DNA from 3 places in the Fictibacillus sp. 5RED26 genome. Region 2 is predicted to be linked to each of the others. Evidence: riboswitches for the same ligand, from Rfam matches in the RefSeq annotation. Region 2 holds a riboswitch; each other region holds the start of a gene.

Region 1 (2,277 bases), 280 kb from region 2:
CCGACCCAAACACTTTCTGTGAACCCAAGGGCAAGATAACCAACGGCAGACACTCCAGCAGCCACTAGGCTATAAGGAAGCTGGGTCATGACGTGATCAATGTGATGACTTCCCGCTCCTGTTGAAGAAAGGATGGTAGTATCTGATATTGGGGAACAATGGTCACCAAAAACAGATCCCGCTAGTACTGCAGCAAGAACAGGAAGCATTAACTCAATATTTGTAGAAGCTGAAATTTCTGCTGCGATCGGCAGCATTACTCCAAATGTACCCCATGAAGTTCCTGTCGCAAAAGCCATTAGCCCTGACAGTACAAAAAGAACAAACGGCAGATAAGCTAAATTCATATGCTGATCAACTAACCCTGCTAGATACGTCCCTGTTCCTAAGCTATCGATGATAGAGATGATCGTCCATGCAAAAAGCAAGATCGTAACAGCACCGATCATAGACTGAATACCGCGTCCCAGTCCTTTTCCTAAGGATGCAGCACCCATCTTCTTTGGAAGGAAGAACAATATAGCAGAAGCTAAACCAAGCAGACCACCATATACTAATGATTTTGGTACATCGGTATTCTCAAAAATAGATAAAAGTGTGATGGCCGTTGGTTCTTCTAGCCCCTTCACATTTTGAATACCTGTATAGATCATGAATCCAACCGTAGAAATAATCAAGATTACGATTGGCCAAACAAGGTCTCCTACTTTTCCTTTGTCACTTTCTTCGAGCTTAATACCTTCTCCGATTGCAGCTTTTTTATCAGCTGCAATCACTTCTCCTGTAGCAAGAGCTGTTTCCTCATGTTTTTTCATCGGTCCAAAATCAAGTTGAAAATACGCTACAGCAAATACTAGGATTAACGCAAACACTGCATAAAAATTCATTGGAATCATTTGAATAAAAGCACTAAACGCAGACATATTTGTGATCTCATGTGTAGCAAAGATCGTTCCGATAATACCGATAATGTACGCGCCCCAACTTGAAACAGGTGAGATTACACACACTGGCGCTGCAGTTGAATCAAGGTAATATGCCAGTTTCGCACGCGAGATGCGATGTCGGTCAGTAATAGGTCTACTTACATTTCCGACAGCCAACGAATTAAAATAGTCATCAATAAAAATGACGAGTCCAAACACAACCGTTAAAAGCTGTGCACCTCTTCTCGTTTTCACTCTAGAAATGGCCCACTCTCCAAAAGCTCGGCTTCCACCTGCTAAAGAGATAATGCTCGTCATCATTCCTAAGATTAATAAGAACAGAAGAATATAAACATTCCACTCATTTAATGCACCGTCTGAAATAAAGTGCCCTTTCACAATCGTACCAATTTCTTTCAGTGTAGCCACAATACTAAAATCGTGAAGCAATAGGGCTCCCGCTAGGATCCCAGCTCCTAATGAGACTAACACTCTTCGTGTTAGAACAACCATCAAGATTGCCAATACGGGTGGTATTAACGAATAAATCGAATTCTCAAATTCCATGATGTTCCTCCTTCTTTTATTTAGCCATCGATATTGAGGAGTTCTTACAGGACGTTGAGGAAAAAAGGACAAAATAAAAAGCGATCAATAGACAAGGAAATAACCTGCTATCAATCACTTAAGTAATTTATGGTTTTCCTCATCGATCAGTAGTCCTCCACTGCTTTTAATTCCCAAGCAGTGACAGTTTTACACTTGTTTAGTGTAAACCCAGCAAAAGTGAACAGACGGTTTACTTTTGCTTCGGCGGAAGTTCCTTTCCTTTTTCTTCACAGACGTCACTCTCTGAAAAAGTACTTATAAAATCCGCTCCTCTACCCCATCGGTGATAGGCTTAAAGACATATAAAATTTTAAATTCAATTTCAATTATAACAAACTAGGACGAATGGTCAACCTAAACAGGATTTGTTAAATGAAGGAAATATATTTATTCTGCTGCTTCTTCCCCACTTGTGTCTTCTGATGGACTATCTTCAGAAGGCTCCAATTCATCATGAGATTCCTTTTCTTTTAAGTCTGGTGTAATCGGCACAGTCGGCTGAATAGGATCTCCAGATTGATTATAATAGACAGGGACTTCCCCTTTAATAAACTGTGCTGTTATCTTTATTGGTCTTTTTACAACTGTCGTTTCTGTCGCAAAAGGAATAACGATCCTCGTTTTCACTGTGACTACAATATCAATATTGATCCACGTATTGTTGATCCCTGAATTCTCTATTTTCTCTTCGATATCTGTGTTCGCTTCACCAATCAACATAAATTTTATAGGAATTTTCGGC
Region 2 (2,277 bases):
AAAGTGTTGCAACCAAAAAAAGGACAAAAGAAAGAGCTTGTGGAGTTAGCTACTAAAAACGCGTCTTTAGCTCTTCACGAGAAATTTGCCCTGATCGAGCAAGATGAGGCGAGAACGATTAAAGCCGTTGAGAACCTTGGTGAGAGAATTGGGATTGCTGCACCTTATCGTATTGAAGCGTTCGATAACTCGAATATTCATGGAACAGACCCTGTTTCTGCCATGGTTGTTTTTGTTGACGGAAAACCGTACAAAAAGGATTATCGAAAATATAAGATCAAATCTGTGGAAGGTCCAGATGATTATGCTTCCATGAAGGAAGTTGTTCGCAGAAGATATACAAGACTATTGAGAGAAGAAGGAGAGCTTCCTAGTCTTATTCTGATCGATGGCGGAAAAGGGCAAATATCTGCGGCTCAAGATGTATTAGAGAACGAGCTTAACTTATTTATTCCAGTAGCAGGTCTATCAAAAGATGAAAAGCATAGAACCTCACAGCTTTGGATTGGGGATCCTCCTGAAATGATACACTTGCCTAGAAACAGTCAGGAATTCTATCTTCTGCAACGAATTCAAGATGAAGTTCACAGGTTCGCGATCTCCTTCCATCGAAAAGTTCGCTCTAAAAGCATGTTCGAATCAACATTAGACAGCATCGCTGGAATCGGTGACAAACGCAAAAAGATGCTGCTTCGCCACTTTGGATCGTTAAAAAAGTTAAAAGAAGCTTCTGTTGATGAGATTCAAGCAGCAGGTGTGCCTAAACCAGTAGCCGAGCTTATTGAAAAAGCATTTTTATCAAATGAGTAGTTGCAGCTATTGAGTAACTTTGTTAAAATAAATCCAACTTTATAAATATGCCATGCTTCGTATGAAGTGATGGTAGAGGAGCAGGAACCAATAGTAACCCATCTGAAGAGAAGAAGCTCTAGTGATGATGGTGGAAAGGGGATTCTTGCCGAAGTGTAAAAGGACTTCTAGCCTTTTATGCTGGACCTGTATTGAAGAAATACAGAGCTGTCACACAAGTCCCCCCAGGGTTTGTGTGGAGGACTATCTCACGAGGGGGAACAAACTTGGCTTGCTACGGATTATAGCAACAATAGGGTTTTTCCTTATTGTTGCTTTTTTGTATTTACTTTCAAAAAAAGAAGGTATACGTGCACCGTCAACAAAGTCTTCTAATAATAGAGATAGAATCTTACAACAAGAAGGGATTGGAGTATATGGGGAGAATCGTTCAAAAATTTGGTGGAACTAGTGTAGGCTCAGTTGAGCGAATACAAAATGTTGCAAAACGAATCATCCATGAAGTAGATGCAGGAAATGAAGTCGTGGTTGTGGTTTCAGCGATGGGCAAAACAACGGATGAACTCGTAAAGCTTGCTACAGATATCAGTCAGAACCCTTCTAAACGGGAAATGGATATGCTACTTACGACGGGTGAACAGATTACGATCGCCCTATTGACGATGGCTCTGCATCAAGAAGGATATAAAGCTCAATCATTAACAGGATGGCAAGCGGGTATTCAAACCGAAGATGCCTTTTCAAATGCAAGAATACTAGACATCGATTCAGAGCGCGTGTCTTCTCTATTAAAAGATGGCCATATCGTGGTTGTCGCAGGTTTTCAAGGGCTGATTCCTGAAACAAAGGATATTGCAACGCTTGGCAGAGGTGGATCTGATACAACAGCCGTTGCGCTAGCGGCAGCTTTAAAAGCCGATCGATGTGACATCTATACCGATGTGACGGGTGTATATACGACGGATCCGCGTGTAGTGGATTCAGCTAGAAAACTACCTTCGATCTCTTATGATGAGATGTTAGAGATGGCGAACCTTGGTGCTGGCGTTTTACATCCGAGAGCGGTTGAGTTTGCTAAAAACTATAGTATTACATTAGAAGTAAGATCTAGCATGAGTGAAGAACGTGGAACATTAGTTGAGGAGGAAGTGTCTATGGAACAAAATTTAATGGTTAGAGGTCTTGCGTTTGAAGGAAACATAACAAAAATTACGGTCTCTTCAGTTCCCAATGAAATACACGCGTTAGCGGAACTGTTTACTATTTTGGCATCGAACGGCATCAATGTAGACATCATCATTCAGAATGTCCTAAATGAAGAAAAAACGAATATTTCGTTCTCGATTGAATCAAACTCATTATCTGCTACACAAGAAGTACTTGCTGCGCATCAAGGGAAATTAGGATTCGAATCGATCAGTTATGAACAAGGTCTTGCAAAAGTGTCAATCGTTGGCTCAGGCATGA
Region 3 (2,277 bases), on a different contig from region 2:
TCACACCTACTACACTCTTTCATCACGTACAGCATGCAGAAGAGTTTAGGCAGACTCCATTTATAGGTGCTTTTTTAAGATGGACCCGCTTTACAGGTATGATGGCTTCAGTATTCTTAGTACCGATGTGGCTTTTGTTTTCGATGGAAGAGCAATTATTACCGCCTTTCATTGATTTTATCGGTCCGAATAAACACACGAACATCCCACTGTTTCTTCAGATAATCTTTGCGGAGATCGGGATTGATATCTTAAGGCTCGCGGCCATCCATACACCGAGTGCACTATCGACCGCCATGGGTCTGATCGCAGCCGTATTGATCGGGCAGATCGCAATAGATGTAGGATTATTCGTACCTGAAGTTATTCTATATGTTGCGATAGCGGCGATCGGATCCTTCTCCACACCAAGTTATGAGCTGAGTATCGCAAACAAAGTCCTGCGGCTTTTCTTGATTGCGATGGTTATGTTGTTTAAAGTGCCAGGATTTATTATCGGATTCACATTGTTGGTTCTCTATATGGCAACGATCAAAAATTTGAACACACCTTACTTGTGGCCGCTCTTACCGTTTAATCCAAAAGCGTTTCTACAGATTGTCGTTCGAATAGCTGTTCCGCTATCAAAAGTTCGACCTAGCATTGTACATCCGCAGAACACCAAAAAACAGCCAACTAATTAATCTGTCCCTTGCTGATTGTTGAAAATTGTGTTAAATTCATAACTAATTAAATATGCCTCATATGAGGTAGAGGCGCAAAACGAATGAGTAGCATATGGAGTTCATGGATGACGATGAAATATGTTGAAAGGTCAATTTGCCGAAGTGTAAAAAGAGTTCCATCTCTTTTTATGCTGGGCCGTTGCTGAACAAGCAACGGACTGTCACTACAACTGTAGTGGAGAGCTATTCCGACATGAGGGTACGGTTTTTGACAGCCTGCCTTAGTTGCGGCTGTCTTTTGTATTTGTCGGGATTGAATTCTCTATCAACAACGAGAGGGGATTACTTGTGAATTTACACGGAACATCAAAAATTGGAGATAATCAACATCTATGGATCGGTGGTTTAGATACGGTAGATCTAGCGAAAAAATACGGAACACCGCTATATTTGTATGATTTGTCCTTGATTAAAAATAGAGCAAGAGGCTTTAAAAAAGCATTCGAGGGAAATGGGGTAGGATATCAAGTAGCATATGCCTCAAAAGCCTTTTCTTCCATCGCCATGTTTCAGCTTATCGAACAGGAAGGATTAAGTCTGGATGTAGTTTCAGGTGGAGAACTTTATACGGCACTTCAAGCTGAATTTCCACCTGAAAGAATTCATTTTCATGGAAACAACAAGAGCTTAGCAGAATTAGAATTTGCACTTACCGCTGGAGTCGGTTGTATTGTAGTAGATAACTTTCATGAGATCTCCTTATTAAAAATGCTGAGCAGCAAGCTTAGCAAAAAAGTAGACATCTTACTGCGTTTAACTCCAGGAATTGAAGCCCATACCCATGATTACATCATTACAGGTCAGGAAGACTCTAAGTTTGGATTTGATTTAGGGAATGGTCAAGGAAACAGAGCACTTCAAGAAGTACTTGCATTTGAAGGCTTTCGCGTTTTAGGGATTCATTGTCATATTGGATCTCAAATCTTTGAAACAGAAGGATTCACTCTGGCGATTGAAAAGTTGTTCGGCCATTTTAAAAAGTGGGAAGAAAACTTTAACTATTTTCCAAGTGTCGTAAATCTTGGAGGCGGATTTGGTATTCAATATACGTCAGAGGATACACCGCTTTCTCCTGAACAATACGTTACGGCCATGATTGAAGAAGTGAAGAAACAGATGATTCACTTTGAAGGGAAAGATCTGCCTGAACTTTGGATTGAACCAGGACGTTCACTCGTAGGTGATGCGGGTACAACGATCTATTCGATCGGCTCTCAAAAAGAGATCGAAGGAGTTAGGCATTATGTGTCCATTGATGGTGGGATGACAGATAACATTCGTCCTGCACTCTATCAAGCTAAATATGAAGCATTCGTAGCGAATAAGATGAACGAAGAACCAACACAAACCGTTTCGATCGCAGGAAAATGCTGTGAGAGTGGCGACATGTTAATCTGGGATATTGAACTTCCTGAAGTTTGTGATAACGACTTATTAGCCGTTTCATGTACGGGAGCTTACGGTTATAGTATGGCGAGCAATTATAATCGCATTCAGCGGCCAGCAGTTGTGTTTGTAGAGAACGGTGAAGAACAGCTTGTAGTGAAGCGGG

What was found. A riboswitch is a leader RNA that binds a small molecule or an ion and turns the genes downstream of it on or off. The one in region 2 is predicted to bind lysine.
Region 1: it holds a riboswitch for lysine, as region 2 does, so the genes downstream of both, IHV10_RS16810 (Na+/H+ antiporter NhaC family protein) here and IHV10_RS15405 (aspartate kinase) in region 2, are expected to answer to the same signal.
Region 3: it holds a riboswitch for lysine, as region 2 does, so the genes downstream of both, lysA (diaminopimelate decarboxylase) here and IHV10_RS15405 (aspartate kinase) in region 2, are expected to answer to the same signal.

The regions. Positions count from the first base shown of each region.
Region 1 is NZ_JACZDU010000004.1:382,279-384,555, forward strand. It holds gene IHV10_RS16810 (Na+/H+ antiporter NhaC family protein) at 1-1,493, opposite strand, end outside; lysine riboswitch at 1,636-1,818, opposite strand; gene yunB (sporulation protein YunB) at 1,923-2,277, opposite strand, start outside.
Region 2 is NZ_JACZDU010000004.1:105,214-107,490, reverse strand. It holds gene uvrC (excinuclease ABC subunit UvrC) at 1-810, shown strand, start outside; lysine riboswitch at 876-1,064, shown strand; gene IHV10_RS15405 (aspartate kinase) at 1,227-2,277, shown strand, end outside.
Region 3 is NZ_JACZDU010000003.1:268,608-270,884, reverse strand. It holds gene IHV10_RS14160 (spore germination protein) at 1-683, shown strand, start outside; lysine riboswitch at 743-919, shown strand; gene lysA (diaminopimelate decarboxylase) at 1,014-2,277, shown strand, end outside.